Regions from separate parts of the Streptomyces sp. SudanB25_2051 genome, predicted to be linked through region 1. Evidence: predicted binding sites of a transcription regulator. Region 1 holds the regulator's gene; each other region holds the start of a gene.

What was found. Region 1 encodes HrcA, which represses chaperone genes, less so after heat shock. Its sites were predicted from a motif close to TTNGCACTCNGNNNNNCNGAGTGCNAA; they were not measured.
Region 2: the regulator HrcA is predicted to act here: its motif matches at 3,536-3,562, upstream of groES (co-chaperone GroES).
Region 3: the regulator HrcA is predicted to act here: its motif matches at 3,953-3,979, upstream of groL (chaperonin GroEL).

Annotation. Positions count from the first base shown of each region.
Region 1 is NZ_OZ186787.1:1,932,710-1,938,030, forward strand. Features, by position in the region: gene ACSUPT_RS08585 (nitronate monooxygenase) at 1-322, opposite strand, end outside; gene dnaJ (molecular chaperone DnaJ) at 444-1,583, opposite strand; gene hrcA (heat-inducible transcriptional repressor HrcA) at 1,584-2,600, opposite strand; gene ACSUPT_RS08600 (MBL fold metallo-hydrolase) at 2,796-3,533, shown strand; gene ACSUPT_RS08605 (DUF3097 domain-containing protein) at 3,645-4,457, shown strand; gene hemW (radical SAM family heme chaperone HemW) at 4,603-5,321, opposite strand, start outside.
Region 2 is NZ_OZ186787.1:4,033,788-4,039,108, forward strand. Features, by position in the region: gene tsaD (tRNA (adenosine(37)-N6)-threonylcarbamoyltransferase complex transferase subunit TsaD) at 1-63, shown strand, start outside; gene ACSUPT_RS18270 (hypothetical protein) at 60-323, shown strand; gene ACSUPT_RS18275 (hypothetical protein) at 368-1,033, shown strand; gene ACSUPT_RS18280 (class I SAM-dependent methyltransferase) at 975-2,165, opposite strand; gene ACSUPT_RS18285 (polysaccharide deacetylase family protein) at 2,259-3,245, shown strand; gene groES (co-chaperone GroES) at 3,709-4,017, shown strand; gene groL (chaperonin GroEL) at 4,136-5,321, shown strand, end outside.
Region 3 is NZ_OZ186787.1:2,950,733-2,956,053, reverse strand. Features, by position in the region: gene ACSUPT_RS13030 (glucosyl-3-phosphoglycerate synthase) at 1-524, opposite strand, end outside; SAM riboswitch class I at 678-823, shown strand; gene thrC (threonine synthase) at 842-2,143, shown strand; gene ACSUPT_RS13020 (ubiquitin-like small modifier protein 1) at 2,164-2,439, shown strand; gene ACSUPT_RS13015 (cold-shock protein) at 2,895-3,098, shown strand; gene groL (chaperonin GroEL) at 4,106-5,321, shown strand, end outside.

The sequences.
Region 1 (5,321 bases):
CGCGGCCCCGGTCGGTGTCGCCGAGCGGGGTGTCGTACCAGGCGGCCTCGCCGGCGAGCTGCTGGCGGTAGACGTCGACCGCGGCGGGGTCCGCCTGGCCCGGCTGCGGCATGAACAGGTTCACGCCGAACGGGCGGGCCGTGAGCGCCCGGACCCGCTGGACCTCCTGGTACATGCCGTCCGCCGTCTTGTACCCGGCGGCAAGGAAGCCCAGGCCGCCCGCCTCGGACACGGCGGCGGCCAGCCCCGGGCAGGAGGCGCCGCCGGCCATGGGCGCCTGCACGATCGGGAAGCGGCAGAGATCGGTCAGCGCGGAGGACATGCACGCATGGTGTCACGCCCCGCGCCGCCGCCGAACCCCGCGCCGGGCGGGCGTCCGGCCGCACCGGCGACCGGAGCCCGCACGGGCCGCGGGGGTGCGGCCGCTCCCGTACGAGCCGGGGCTAGCGGCCGTTGAACGCGTCCTTCAGGCGGGAGAACAGACCCTGCTGGCCCGGCGCGAACTGGCCCATGGGCCGCTCCTCGCCGCGCAGCTTGGCCAGCTCCCGCAGCAGGCGCTCCTGCTCCGCGTCGAGCTTCTGGGGCGTCTGCACCTCGACGTGGACGACGAGGTCGCCGCGCCCGCCGCCGCGCAGGTGCGTCACGCCCCGGCCGTGCAGCGGGATCGACTGGCCCGACTGGGTGCCCGGCCGGATGTCGACCTCCTCCAGGCCGTCGAGCGTCTCCAGCGGCACCTTCGTGCCGAGGGCGCCCGCCGTCATCGGGATCGTCACCGTGCAGTGCAGGTCGTCGCCGCGCCGCTGGAACACCGGGTGCGGCAGCTCGTGGATCTCCACGTACAGGTCGCCGGCCGGGCCGCCGCCGGGACCGACCTCGCCCTCGCCCGCGAGCTGGATGCGCGTGCCGTTGTCGACGCCGGCCGGGATCTTGACCGTGAGCGTGCGGCGGGAGCGCACCCGGCCGTCGCCCGCGCACTCCGGGCACGGGGTGGGCACGACCGTGCCGAAGCCCTGGCACTGCGGGCAGGGGCGGGACGTCATGACCTGGCCCAGGAAGGACCGCGTCACCTGCGACACCTCACCGCGGCCGCGGCACATGTCGCAGGTCTGCGCGGTCGTGCCGGGCGCGGCGCCCTCGCCGGAGCACGTGGTGCACACGACGGCCGTGTCGACCTGGATCTCCTTCGTGGTGCCGAAGGCGGCCTCGTCGAGCTCGATCTCCAGGCGGATCATCGCGTCCTGGCCGCGGCGGGTGCGCGACCGGGGACCGCGCTGGGACGCCGTGCCGAAGAAGGCGTCCATGATGTCGGAGAAGTTCCCGAAGCCGCCCGCGCCGAAGCCCGCGCCCGCGCCGGCGCCGCCGGACGAGGACAGCGGGTCGCCACCGAGGTCGTAGACCTGCTTCTTCTGCGGGTCCGACAGCACCTCGTAGGCGGCGTTGATCTCCTTGAACCGCTCCTGCGTCTTCGGATCGGGGTTGACATCCGGGTGCAGCTCGCGGGCGAGCCGCCGGAATGCCTTCTTGATCTCGTCCTGGGACGCGTCGCGGCGCACGCCGAGTACGGCGTAGTAGTCCGTGGCCACTTACGACTCCGCCAGGATCTGTCCGACGTAACGTGCCACTGCGCGTACCGCTCCCATCGTTCCGGGGTAGTCCATGCGGGTCGGTCCGACCACGCCGAGTTTGGCGACCGCCTCGTCGCCCGAACCGTAGCCGACCGCGACGACGGACGTGGAGTTGAGCCCCTCATGGGCGTTCTCGTGGCCGATACGTACGGTCATGGCCGGATCTGTCGCCTCGCCGAGCAGCTTGAGGAGCACGACCTGCTCCTCCAGTGCCTCCAGCACGGGCCGGATGGTGAGCGGGAAGTCGTGTCCGAAGCGCGTGAGATTGGCGGTGCCGCCGATCACCAGGCGCTCCTCGGTCTCCTCCACCAGCGTCTCCAGCAGCGTGGAGAGCACCGTGGAGACCGTGCCCCGGTCCTCCGGTTCGAAGGACTCCGGGAGGTCCTGCACCAGCTGCGGCACGTCGGTGAACCGCCGGCCGACGACCTGGCTGTTCAGCCGGGCACGCAGGTCGGCGACGGACGTCTCGCCGAACGGGGCGGGGCAGTCGACCATGCGCTGCTCCACCCGTCCGGTGTCCGTGATCAGGACGAGCATCAGCCGGGCCGGGGCCAGCGACAGCAGCTCGACGTGGCGCACCGTCGACCGGGTCAGCGAGGGGTACTGCACCACCGCGACCTGGCGGGTGAGCTGGGCGAGCAGCCGGACCGTGCGTCCCACGACGTCGTCCAGGTCGACCGCGCCCTCCAGGAAGTTCTGGATGGCCCGGCGCTCCGGCGGCGACAGCGGCTTGACTCCGGCGAGCTTGTCGACGAAGAGGCGGTAGCCCTTGTCCGTGGGGATGCGGCCGGCGCTGGTGTGGGGCTGGGCGATGAACCCCTCCTCCTCCAGCACCGCCATGTCGTTGCGCACGGTGGCCGGCGACACGCCCAGGTTGTGGCGCTCGGTGAGCGCCTTGGAGCCGACGGGCTCCTCCGTACCGACGTAGTCCTGGACGATCGCGCGCAGCACCTCGAGTCTGCGTTCACTGAGCACGGCGCGCACCTCCAGCTGGCTCCGGTTCACTGACGTCTGCTGGCACTCGCCGTGTCCGAGTGCCAATCATCCCCGCGGCCAGTGTACGGCGCCGGGGTCAATGCCTGGCAAGGGCGACGTGACGGGCGTGACAGCGCGCGGGGGCCGATCACCGTACCGCGCGCCCGCCGGGGGCATTGCCGATAGCGTCGCGGTATGGACGTCGCTTGGGAAGAGTTCGGTTGGGAGCGGCTGGCGGCCGGCGTCGGCCGCAGGCGGCTTCCGGGCTGGGACGCCACGGTCGGGCTGGTCGTCGGCGAGGACGCCGCGCTGCTGTTCGACGCGGGTTCCACGCTGCGGGAGGGCGCCGCGATCAGGGCGCAGACGCAGCGGCTGCTGGGCGGGCGGCGCGTGACGCACATCGCACTGAGCCACCCGCACTTCGACCATGTGCTGGGCGCCGCCGCGTTCGCCGGCGCGCAGGTGTTCGGCGCCGTGGGGCTGGACGAGGTGCTGGTGCGCGAGCGGGACGCGCTGCGGGAGGACGCCGTACGGGAGGGCGTCGCGCCCGACGAGGCGGGCGAGGCCGTGGACGTGCTGGTGCACCCGCACCACCTGGTGTGCGGGGAGTGGACGCTCGACCTGGGCGGGCGGCAGGTGCTGCTGGCCAACGCCGGACCGGGGCACACCGGCCACGACCTGGCGCTGCTGGTGCCGGGGGCCGCCGGGGACGCGCCGCCCGAGGTGGTGTTCTGCGGGGACCTGGTGGAGGAGTCCGGCGAGCCGCAGGCGGGACCCGACGCGTTCCCCAAGCGCTGGCCCGCCGCGCTGGACCGGCTGCTGGCACTGGGCGGCGAGGACGCGGCGTACGTGCCGGGGCACGGGGCGGTGGTGGACGCGGCCTTCGTGCGCGCCCAACGCGATGAGCTAGCCGCCCGGTTCGCGGTGGCGTAGCGGAGCGCGGGCCGGCGGTCCCGGGCGTCGTGGCGGGGGCGCGGGCCGGCGGGCCGCGGGTGTCGCGGGGGGTGCTGGTCCGGCGGTTGCCGGTGTCGTAGCGTCTGGCGAATGCGCGCTTACGACCCCGATCTGACCCCTCCGTGGAAGAAGCAGGCCGCCGTGCCGGAGGTGCCCGCCGAGCCCGACCTGGTGGTCGAGGAGGCGGGGACCGGGTTCTGCGGGGCGGTCGTGCGGTGCGAGGCCGGGACGGTGACCCTGGAGGACCGGTTCGGCAAGCACCGGGTGTTCCCGCTGGCCCCGCGCGGCTTCCTGCTGGAGGGCCGGCCGGTGACCCTGGTGCGCCCGGCCGCCGCCGCTCCGTCGCGCCCCGCCCGTACGGCCTCCGGTTCGGTCGCGGTGCCGGGCGCGCGGGCGCGGGTGGCGCGGGCGGGCCGGATCTACGTGGAGGGCCGGCACGACGCGGAGCTGGTGGAGCGGGTGTGGGGCGACGACCTGCGGATCGAGGGCGTCGTCGTGGAGTACCTGGAGGGCGTGGACGACCTGCCGGCGATCGTGCGGGACTTCCGGCCCGGCCCGGACGCCCGGCTCGGGGTGCTGGTGGACCACCTGGTGCCGGGGTCCAAGGAGGCCCGGATCGCCGCGTCGGTCACCGACCCGCACGTCCTGGTGGTGGGCCATCCGTACGTGGACGTGTGGCAGGCCGTGAAGCCAGCGGCGCTGGGCATCCGGGCGTGGCCCGACGTGCCGCGCGGCCAGGACTGGAAGACGGGCGTGTGCCGGGCGCTGGGCTGGCCGGAGAACACCGGCGCGGCCTGGCGGCACATCCTGGGCCGGGTCCGCTCCTACAAGGACCTGGAGCCGGAGCTGCTGGGCCGCGTGGAGGAGCTGATCGACTGGGTGACGGCACCGCACCCGGGGTGACGCGGGCGGGGCACGGGGCGGGGCCCGGCCCGGGCTCGCGCCCGGCCCGTCGCCGCGCGCCTCGGGGCCGGGGCGGGGCCGAGGGCGCGGGGGCCCGCACCCCGGTCCCCGGCCCGCGCCCGGCCCGTCGCCCGCCCCGGGGACGTCAGTCGACCAGGTCCCGTACCACCGCGTCCGCGAGCAGCCGGCCGCGCAGGGTCAGGACGGCACGCCCCTCGGCGTAGGGGCCCGTCTCCAGGAGGCCGTCCCGCACCGCGCGCTCCGCCGCCGCCAGCCCCGCCGGGCGCAGCAGCGACAGGGCGACGCCCTCCCGCAGCCTCAGCTCCAGCAGGACCCGCTCCACGCGCCGGTCCTCCTCGCTCAGCAGCTCCCGGCCCGCGCCCGGTGACCGGCCCTGGGCGAGGGCGGCGGCGTACGCGCCGGGGTGCTTGACGTTCCACCACCGCACGCCGCCGACGTGGCTGTGGGCGCCGGGGCCCGCGCCCCACCAGTCGGCGCCGCGCCAGTACAGCTCGTTGTGGAGGCAGCGGCCCGCCTCCGACGTGGCCCAGTTGGACACCTCGTACCAGGAGAACCCGGCCTCCGCGAGCACGGAGTCCGCGATCAGGTACCGGTCGGCGTGCACGTCGTCGTCGGTCATCGGCACCTCGCCGCGCCGGATGCGGCGGGCGAGCTGCGTGCCCTCCTCGACGATCAGCGCGTACGCGGAGACGTGGTCGGGCCCGGCGCCGATCGCGGCGTCCAGGGAGGCCCGCCAGTCGTCGTCGGTCTCACCGGGGGTGCCGTAGATCAGGTCCAGGTTGACGTGGTCGAAGCCGGCGGCGCGGGCCTCGGCCACGCACGCCTCGGGGCGGCCGGGCGTGT
Region 2 (5,321 bases), 2.1 Mb from region 1:
GGCGGCCACGACCACGACCACGACCACCTGCACGAGATCAGCAAGGAGAACCTGTACTCGTGACGGTCACGCTCATGTGGGAGGCCCGCGCCGTGCCCGGCCGGGGCGCCGAGCTGCTGGAGTGGGCGCGGGCCCAGGAGCTTCAGGCCCTACCGCTGCGCCGCGAGACCTTCACGGCCGCGCAGGACCGGGTCCTCGTCCTGACCTGGTGGGACGCCCCGGACGAGGACGCGGAGCTGCCGGAGCTGCCCGAGCCGCCGGCCGGGCTGCTGACGCGCCCGGTGCACCGCTGGCGGTTCGTGTCGCGGGACGTGGCCGGATAGCACCCGCCCCGGGCGGCGCGCGGGCGGCTGGCTAGGCTCGCCCCGTGCCCTCCCTCCGTGCCCTGCCGCCGCCCCCGCCGCCCGAGCACCTGCGGAGCTGGCCCGACCGGGAGGCGATGCTCGCCGACCGGGACCGCGCCATGGGCGAGCTGGGGCGGACGGCGCTCGGCGGCGGCCGCCTGGCGGTGTTCCTGGTGTGGCTGCTGGTGCTGGAGGCCGGCTGGGGACTGATCGGCGCCGCGCTGCGGATCGCCGACGACGCCCTGGCCCCGTTCGGGGTCCTCGTGGCCGTGGTCCCCGCCGCTCTGGGTGTCGGGGCGCTCATTCCGGCCGCCTACTTCCAGGTCGCCGGCCTGCGCCGGGACGCGGCCGCCCGGCGGCTGTTCGTCCGGTGGGCCGCGCTCGCGCCCGTGCCCGCGCGCGACGCCCGGCACCGGGCGCCGGGGCGGAGCCTCGCGTGGCTGCTCGTGTCGTTCGCGCTGGGCGCGGCCGGGCTGTGGCTCTGCCTGGCGGTGCCGTACACCGCGCGGCCCGGCTCCTCCTCGTACACCGGGGTGGCCTACGGGGTCGGCGCCGGGCTGCTGCTGTGGGTGCACGGGCTGGCGGGCGCCGCGAAGGCGGTCGCCCACTACCGGCTGGCCCTGCGGCTCGTCAGCCCCGGCCCGCCGGCTGCCCGATCAGCATCGTCGGAGCGCCCGCCACACGCGTGAGGAACACCGTCGCCGCGTGGGGGCCCTTGGGCTTCACCCGGCGGCGGACCTCCTCCGGCTCCACGGCCGAGCCGCGCTTCTTCACCGTCAGGGTGCCCACCTCGCGCTCCCGCAGCAGCGCCTTGAGCCGCTTCAGGTTGAACGGCAGCTCGTCGGTGATCTCGTACGCGGCCGCGTAGGGCGTCGGGCGCAGCTCGTCGGCCGTGACGTACGCGATGGTCTCGTCCACCAGGCCGCCGTCCAGCCGCGCGGCGACCTCCGCGACCAGGTGCGCGCGGATGACGGCGCCGTCCGGCTCGTACAGATAGCGGCCGACCTTCCGCACCGGCGGCGCGGGTGGCGTACCGCGCACGGCGAGCGACGCGCCGGACGGCAGCAGCGTGGCCCGCACCGAACCGGGCGCCGTGCCGAACCACAGCACGGCCTCCTTCACATCGCCGCCGTCCGAGATCCACTCGGCCTCGGCCTCCTCGGGCATCACCTCGTGTGGGATGCCCGGCGCGACCTTCAGCGCCGCGTGCGGGGCCCGGCGCGCCGCGTCCACCGCCCACGACAGGGGCGGCGAGTACGCCTCCGGGTCGAAGATCCGGCCCCGTCCGCCGCGCCGCGCCGGGTCGACGAACACGGCGTCGTACGGGGAGGTGTCGATCTCCGTCACATCGGCGCAGCGCACCTCGATCAGGTCGGCCAGGCCCAGCGCCGCGGCGTTGGCGCGGGCGACCGCCGCGGTCAGCGGGTCGCGGTCCACCGCCAGGACGGCGATGCCGGCCCGTGCCAGCGCGATCGCGTCGCCGCCGACGCCGCAGCACAGGTCCGCGACGCTGCGCACCCCGAGCCGCGTGAAGGCCGCCGCCCGGTGCCGGGCGACGGAGGCGCGCGTGGACTGCTCGACGCCGTGGGGCGTGAAGAACATCGCGTACGCGTCGTCGGCGCCGAACTTCGCCACCGCCCGCTGCCGCAGCCGGGCCTGCCCGAGCGCCGCCGACACGAGCTCCGCGGGGTGGTCGCGGCGCAGCCGGGAGGCGACGGCCAGCTCCTGTGCGGGGTCGTAGTGGCGCAGGTCGGCGAGGAGGCCCCGGCCCTCGTCGGTGAGGAGGGCTTCGAAGGCGGCGAGATCGGTCACCCGTCCCATTCTGGCCGAGTGTGGGCCGGCCGGGGGATGGGCGCCGGCCCGGCGGCGGTGTCGCCGGGGTGCGGCGGTGCCGCGCTGACAGGATGCGGCGCCATGCAGCTTGTACGACAAAAGCCTCCATCATCGGTAAATCGGACCAAGGCTCGTGTGCGTACGGGGATGGTCACGGGCCTGCTCGTCGCCGCCCTGGGGACGGCCTGCGCCGCGGAGGGGACCCGCCCGCCCGGCGCGGCGGCGGCCCCGCCCGGTCAGCACGGCCGCGAGGCACAGGCCGGCCAGGGGCCGGGCCGGGCGCAGGGCCCGCAGGCGCGGCCGGACACCGCCTCCGGGGCGCTGACCGCGTACGTCGAGCGGTTCCGCAAGGCCCAGGCGCGCCGCGCGGCCGTCGCCCGCCGCTGGGGGCTGAAGCAGACCCCGCTCCTGCCCCCCGACCCGCCCAGGACGAAACCGGAGATCACCTTCCGCAAGGGCTTCGGGGTCGGCGACCCCAGCCTCCCGCCGGTCTTCACCACCGTCCCGACCAAGGACCGCGTCGTCTTCCTCACCATCGACGACGGCTCCGACAAGGACCCGGAGCTGCTGCGGATGATGTCCGAGCTGGACATCCCGTACAGCGCCTTCCTCAGCGACTACCTGGTCAAGGAGGACTACGGCTACTTCAAGCGCATGCAGGGCCTCGGCGTCGCCCTGCACAACCACACGCTGACCCACCCGTACATGCCCGCGCTGTCGTACGAGGAGCAGAAGCGCGAGATCTGCGGCCAGCAGGACGTCATCGAGCGGCAGTACGGCAAGCGGCCCACCCTCTTCCGCCCGCCGTACGGCAACTACGACGCCGACACGCTGCGCGCCGCCCGCGACTGCGGCATCAAGGCGGTGCCGCTGTGGTCCGCCGAGGCGTTCCCCGACCGCATGGAGTGGCGCGAATGGGACCGCGACCTCCACCCCGGCGACATCGTCCTCACCCACTTCCGGGGGCGCGGCGAGTGGAAGGGGTCGATGGCCGACATGATCCGCCGCGCCATGGACACCATCACCGCGCGCGGATACGCGGTGGCCCGCCTGGAGGACTACGTCTAGCCGGCGCCCTGGCGCTCCGGTCGGGCGCACCCGCCGCCGGGCGCGGCGCGCGCCATGGAGTGCCGGAGCGGGCGTGCAGCGCCGGGCCGCCATGGAGTGCCGGACCGGGCGTGGAGTGCCGGGCCGGGCGTGCAGTGCCGGACGGGGCGTGGAGTACCGGGCCGCCATGGAGTGCCGGACCCAGCGTGGAGTACCGGCCCGGCGTGGCGTGCCGGGGCCCGCCTCGCCGCGGCGGGGACGCGGTCTGCCTCGCACGTCAGTGCGGGTGGGAGCGCGGCGCGCGGCCGTGACTGGCACTCCGCTTGACCGAGTGCTAATCGCGGTCATAGTCTCGGCCCTGGCACTCCCCACAGGAGAGTGCCAACACAGCGACGGGCAGGTCCGGCACCCGCGACGACGGATCGACCTGGTCGCCACCTCAGACAGTTGACCCCGTGAGATCTCCGAAGGGGGAGGTCGGATCGTGACGACCACCAGCTCCAAGGTTGCCATCAAGCCGCTCGAGGACCGCATCGTGGTCCAGCCGCTCGACGCCGAGCAGACCACGGCCTCTGGCCTGGTCATTCCGGACACCGCCAAGGAGAAGCCCCAGGAGGGCGTCGTCCTGGCCGTCGGCCCGGGCCGCTTCGAGAACGGCGAGCGCCTGCCGCTCGACGTGAAGACCGGCGACATCGTGCTCTACAGCAAGTACGGCGGCACCGAGGTGAAGTACAGCGGCGAGGAGTACCTCGTCCTCTCGGCCCGCGACGTGCTCGCCATCGTCGAGAAGTAATCCACCACGTGCCGTGAACCGCGCCCCTGGCCCCCGCTGCTGTGCTGCCGCACGTGCGCCGGGCGGCGAGGGGCGCCGTTCTTTCTCCACCCAGTACCGAGAGGGCTGAATCGCTCCCATGGCGAAGATCCTGAAGTTCGACGAGGACGCCCGTCGCGCCCTTGAGCGCGGCGTCAACAAGCTTGCCGACACCGTCAAGGTGACGATCGGCCCCAAGGGTCGCAACGTCGTCATCGACAAGAAGTTCGGTGCGCCCACCATCACCAACGACGGTGTCACCATCGCCCGCGAGGTCGAGGTCGAGGACCCGTACGAGAACCTCGGCGCCCAGCTGGTGAAGGAGGTGGCGACCAAGACCAACGACATCGCGGGTGACGGCACCACCACCGCCACCGTCCTGGCCCAGGCGCTGGTCCGCGAGGGTCTGCGCAACGTCGCCGCGGGCGCCTCCCCGGCCGCCCTGAAGAAGGGCATCGACGCCGCGGTCAAGGCCGTCTCCGACGAGCTGCTCGCCACGGCCCGCCCGATCGACGAGAAGTCCGACATCGCCGCGGTCGCCGCGCTGTCCGCCCAGGACCAGCAGGTCGGCGAGCTGATCGCCGAGGCCATGGACAAGGTCGGCAAGGACGGCGTCATCACCGTCGAGGAGTCCAACACCTTCGGCCTGGAGCTCGACTTCACCGAGGGCATGGCGTTCGACAAGGGCTACCTGTCGCCGTACATGGTCACCGACCAGGAGCGTATGGAGGCCGTCCTCGACGACCCGTACATCCTGATCCACCAGGGCAAGATCGCCGCCATCGCGGACCTGCTGCCGCTGCTGGAGAAGATCATCCAGTCCGGTGGCTCCAAGCCGCTGCTGATCATCGCCGAGGACGTCGAGGGCGAGGCCCTCTCCACGCTGGTCGTCAACAAGATCCGCGGCACGTTCAACGCCGTCGCGGTCAAGGCGCCCGGCTTCGGCGACCGCCGCAAGGCGATGCTCGGCGACATGGCCGCCCTCACCGGCGCCACCGTCGTCGCGGAGGAGGTCGGCCTCAAGCTCGACCAGGTCGGCCTGGACGTGCTGGGCACCGCCCGCCGCGTCACCGTCACCAAGGACGACACCACCATCGTCGACGGCGGCGGCAAGTCCGAGGACGTCGCCGGCCGCGTCGCGCAGATCAAGGCCGAGATCGAGACGACCGACTCCGACTGGGACCGCGAGAAGCTGCAGGAGCGCCTCGCGAAGCTCGCCGGCGGCGTGTGCGTCATCAAGGTCGGCGCCGCCACCGAGGTGGAGCTGAAGGAGAAGAAGCACCGTC
Region 3 (5,321 bases), 1.0 Mb from region 1:
CCCGCCGAGCCCTCGGACGCCGCGCCGCCGGGGGTGAACGGCCGGTCGTACATCGCCTTCACGAACTGCACGTCCGGCTCGGTGAGCAGCGGCCCGACGATCCCCGTCACGAAGTCCGCGTCGAACTCCCGCAGGTCCGCGTCGACGAAGCACACCACGTCCCCGCCCGTGACCAGCAGCGACCGCCACAGCACCTCGCCCTTGCCGGGCAGGGCCGGTATCCGCGGCAGCACCTCGTCGCGCGCCACCACCCGCGCGCCGACCTCGGCGGCCACCTCGGCCGTCCGGTCCGTGGACCCGGAGTCCAGGACGACCAGCTCGTCCACGAGCGGCACCGCGTCGGACATCAGGTCCCGGCGGATGACCGCGACGATCTCCCCGACCGTCGCCTCCTCGTTCAGCGCGGGCAGGACCACGCTCACGGTCGTGCCGTGGGCCCGTTTCGCGGCGAGCAGCCGGTCGATCGGCCGGTCGGCCACGGACCAGGACCGCCGGTCCAGCCAGCGCTCCACCTCTTCCAGCACGCGCGCCACTCCTCGGTTCGTCGTTGTTACCAGGCGGTATGTGATCCATCTCGCGCTTCGGACGCCTATCTCAGGCGCCCATCGCGTCGGTTACAGTCTTGAACAACGCGCGAGACCACCGCATGCCGGGGTCCCGCGCCGACAACCGCATACCGCTCATCCAGAGGGGCAGAGGGACACGGCCCGATGAAGCCCCGGCAACCCTCCAGTCGGTTCTCGCACACGCACGCGAGGTCCCCCGGCTAGGGAAGGTGCCAAATCCGTCTCACGGCGACACGCGCCAGTGAGAAAGATGAGGAGAAAGGGCCTCGCCTCCCATGGCTGTGCAGACCGCCGCACCCAGCACCACCCCCTCCGCCGCCTCCCCGGTCGACCTCGGTCCCGCCGCCGGACTCTCCTGCCGCGAATGCGGCGAGCGCTTCCCGCTCGGCCCGGTCTTCGCCTGCGAGCAGTGTTTCGGCCCCCTCGAAGTCGCCTACGACCTCCCGGCCGGCGACCCGGAGAAGCTCCGCGCGCTCATCGAGTCCGGCCCCGCCAGCATCTGGCGCTACGCCCCGCTGCTGCCCGTCCCCGCGGACGTCGCGGACAAGCCGAACCTCAACCCCGGCTGGACCCCCCTCGTCAAGGCCGACAACCTCGCCCGCGAACTGGGCGTCACCGGCGGCCTGTACGTCAAGGACGACTCGGGCAACCCCACCCACTCCTTCAAGGACCGCGTGGTCGCCCAGGCCCTGGAGGCCGCCCGCGCCTTCGGCTTCACCACCCTCTCCTGCTCCTCCACCGGCAACCTGGCGGGCGCCGTGGGCGCGGCCGCCGCCCGCGCCGGCTTCCGCTCCTGCGTGTTCATCCCGCACGACCTGGAGCAGGGCAAGGTCGTGATGGCCGCGGTCTACGGCGGCGACCTGGTCGGCATCGAGGGCACGTACGACGACGTCAACCGCTTCTGCTCGGAGCTCATCGGCGACCCGCTCGGCGAGGGCTGGGGCTTCGTCAACGTCAACCTGCGGCCGTACTACGCCGAGGGCTCCAAGACCCTCGCGTACGAGATCTGCGAGCAGCTCGGCTGGCGCCTGCCGGACCAGCTCGTCGTCCCGATCGCGTCCGGCTCCCAGCTCACCAAGATCGACAAGGGTCTCCAGGAGCTGATCAGGCTGGGCCTGGTCGAGGAGAAGCCGTACAAGATCTTCGGCGCGCAGGCAGAGGGCTGCTCCCCGGTGTCGGCCGCGTTCAAGGCGGGCCACGACGTCGTACGCCCCCAGAAGCCGAACACCATCGCCAAGTCGCTCGCCATCGGCAACCCGGCCGACGGCCCCTACGTGCTGGACATCGCCCGCCGCACGGGCGGCGCCGTCGAGGACGTGAACGACGAGCAGGTGGTCGACGCGATCAAGCTGCTGGCCCGCACCGAGGGCATCTTCGCCGAGACGGCCGGCGGGGTGACCGTGGGCGTCACGCGCAAGCTGATCGAGAACGGCCTGCTGGACCCGTCCCTCACCACCGTCGTCCTCAACACCGGCGACGGACTGAAGACCCTCGACGCGGTCGCCCCGACGACCGGTCCCACCGCGACGATCCGCCCGAGCCTGGACGCGTTCCGCGACGCCGGCCTCGCCAACTAAGCCCCAGGGAGACACGCACCATGAGCGTCAACGTCCGCATCCCCACCATCCTCCGCACGTACACGGGCGGCCAGGCCGAGGTCCCCGCGGAGGGCGCGACCCTCGCGGAGGTCATCGAGTCCCTGGAGAAGAACCACCCGGGCATCGCCGCCCGCGTCCTGGACGACCAGGGCCAGCTGCGCCGCTTCGTGAACGTGTACGTCAACGACGACGACGTCCGCTTCGAGCAGGGCCTCGCCACGGCCACGCCGGAGGGCGCGGGCGTCTCGATCATCCCGGCGGTCGCCGGCGGCTGAGGCCGCCCGGCCGGCCGCGCACGACAGCGCCCCCTCTCCCCGCCCACGGCTTCCGGCCGGGCGGGGGAGGGGGCGATTCCGTTCCCGCATTCCCCGGAAAAGTAGGGGGATTGAGCGCGGTAGAGTTGGGGCAGTTCCCCGCCCCGCCTGTGCCGGGCGCATATGAGAATGCGCCGGGTTCCGACAAGAAGTAGCCAAACTGGCGTTGCGCGATGCGTGATTTGCGCCCTTTGTCGGCCCGACTTGCCCGGGATTCAGCCCATTCCAGCCACCATTTCCGTTCACCGGTGCACGGATTTCTCGTCTGATTGACCTGTTGCAGAGGGCAGTTGGGCAGATACATTCAGCCGCGGTCGACGCGTTCCGGCGCACGCCCACCCCTGTCAGTGGGCGAGGTCTGACCCGGGTCCGCGAAGTGCGGTCCTGTGCAAGGGCCAGTAATAGGGGAGTTAGGCATGGCTCAGGGCACCGTCAAGTGGTTCAACGCGGAGAAGGGGTACGGCTTCATCGCGGTCGACGGTGGTGCGGATGTTTTCGTGCACTACAGCGCGATCCAGATGGACGGCTACCGCACCCTTGAGGAGGGCCAGCGGGTCGAGTTCGAGATCTCGCAGGGCCAGAAGGGTCCGCAGGCGGACATGGTCAAGATCGCCGTCTAAGCACGACGCGTTCCGGCCAACGGCATTCCCGAAGGGCTCGCACTCCCCCAGGAGTCGAGCCCTTCGTCCTGCCCGCCGCCCCCCTGCGGGCCGACCCCCATCCATGTGGGCCAGCCCCCTGCGGTGCCCCTGCTGCGCCCACCCGTTGTGGGCAGTCATTCCTCCCCCAAGGACTTCGTCCAGGGGGTACCCCCAGGGGCGATGGGGGTCCCCCCTGCTCGAGCGAAGCCGAGAGCTTGGGGGAGGGTGGGCACAACGGGGTGCCCCGCCCGGGAGGGTGCCCCCTTGTGCGGTGCGCGCGGGAAGGGGCACCCGCCGGGTCCGCTGTGCCCACCCGTTCCGCCCCGGGCGGAACGCATGCCCACAGCGGGGCAGCGGCCCGGCGCGGCCCGCAGGGTGGCGTGGTGCTGCACGGGGGCGCAGTCGCGGCGGGGGCGCGGGTGCAGGCGGCAGGGGCCGCGGCAGTGCGCCCCGCACTGGGCTGTGCTGCTCGCAGCGACAGCGGCGGCGCGCACGGGGGGCGGCCCGGCGTGCAGCGGCAGTGCGCCCCGCACGGGGCTGAGTCCGCGGCGGCTGCGGGTCGGGTGGGGGGTGCACGGCGGAAGGGGCGCGGCCTGCGCGCCCGTCGGCGGGTGGTGAGGGAGTCGAGGGCGCGGCCTGGGCGGCCGTCGGCGGGGGGTGCGGGAGTGGAGGGGGCGGCCGGGGCGGCTTGTGGCGGGGCTGGCGCGGCAGCGGGGAGGGGCCTCCCGGGGGTGTGTGGCGGGGTGGGTTTCGGGGGTGGGGGGCCGGGGGCTCGGGGTCCGGGAATGGGGGAGGCGCTTGCACTCTCATAGGGCGAGTGCTAATCATTGGCGTTAGCACTCTGCGAGTGAGAGTGACAACGAAGGACCTCGTCGGTGAGGCCGGCAGGGCGTGTGGGGCAAGGAACCACACGGCACGCGGGCCGTCCGTCGCGGGCGCCAGCGCGGTCCGGAGCAATCCACCCCAGTCCGGGAGGACCACTTCACATGGCCAAGATCATCGCGTTCGACGAGGAGGCACGGCGCGGTCTCGAGCGCGGGATGAACCAGCTCGCCGACGCCGTCAAGGTCACCCTTGGTCCCAAGGGTCGCAACGTCGTCCTCGAGAAGAAGTGGGGCGCCCCCACGATCACCAACGATGGTGTGTCCATCGCCAAGGAGATCGAGCTCGAGGACCCGTACGAGAAGATCGGCGCCGAGCTGGTCAAGGAAGTCGCCAAGAAGACGGACGACGTCGCCGGTGACGGTACGACCACCGCGACCGTGCTCGCCCAGGCGCTGGTCCGCGAGGGCCTGCGCAACGTCGCCGCCGGTGCCAACCCGATGGCCCTGAAGCGCGGTATCGAGAAGGCCGTCGAGGCCGTCTCCGGCGCGCTGCTGGAGCAGGCGAAGGACGTGGAGACCAAGGAGCAGATCGCCTCCACCGCCTCCATCTCCGCCGCCGACACCCAGATCGGCGAGCTGATCGCCGAGGCCATGGACAAGGTCGGCAAGGAAGGCGTCATCACCGTCGAGGAGTCCAACACCTTCGGGCTGGAGCTGGAGCTCACCGAGGGTATGCGCTTCGACAAGGGCTACATCTCGGCGTACTTCGCGACCGACATGGAGCGCATGGAGGCCGTCCTCGAGGACCCGTACATCCTCATCGTCAACTCCAAGGTCTCCGCGGTGAAGGACCTCCTCCCGCTGCTGGAGAAGGTCATGCAGTCGGGCAAGCCGCTGCTGATCATCGCCGAGGACGTCGAGGGCGAGGCGCTCTCCACGCTGGTCGTCAACAAGATCCGCGGCACGTTCAAGTCCGTCGCCGTCAAGGCCCCGGGCTTCGGCGACCGCCGCAAGGCCATGCTCGGCGACATCGCCATCCTCACGGGTGGCCAGGTCATCTCCGAGGAGGTCGGCCTCAAGCTGGAGAACGCCGGTCTGGACCTCCTGGGCCGCGCCCGCAAGGTCGTCATCACCAAGGACGAGACGACGATCGTCGACGGTGCCGGTGACAGCGAGCAGGTCCAGGGCCGCGTCAACCAGATCCGCGCCGAGATCGAGAACTCCGACTCGGACTACGACCGCGAGAAGCTCCAGGAGCGTCTGGCGAAGCTGGCCGGCGGCGTGGCCGTCATCAAGGCCGGTGCCGCCACCGAGGTCGAGCTGAAGGAGCGCAAGCACCGCATCGAGGACGCGGTGCGCAACGCCAAGGCCGCCGTCG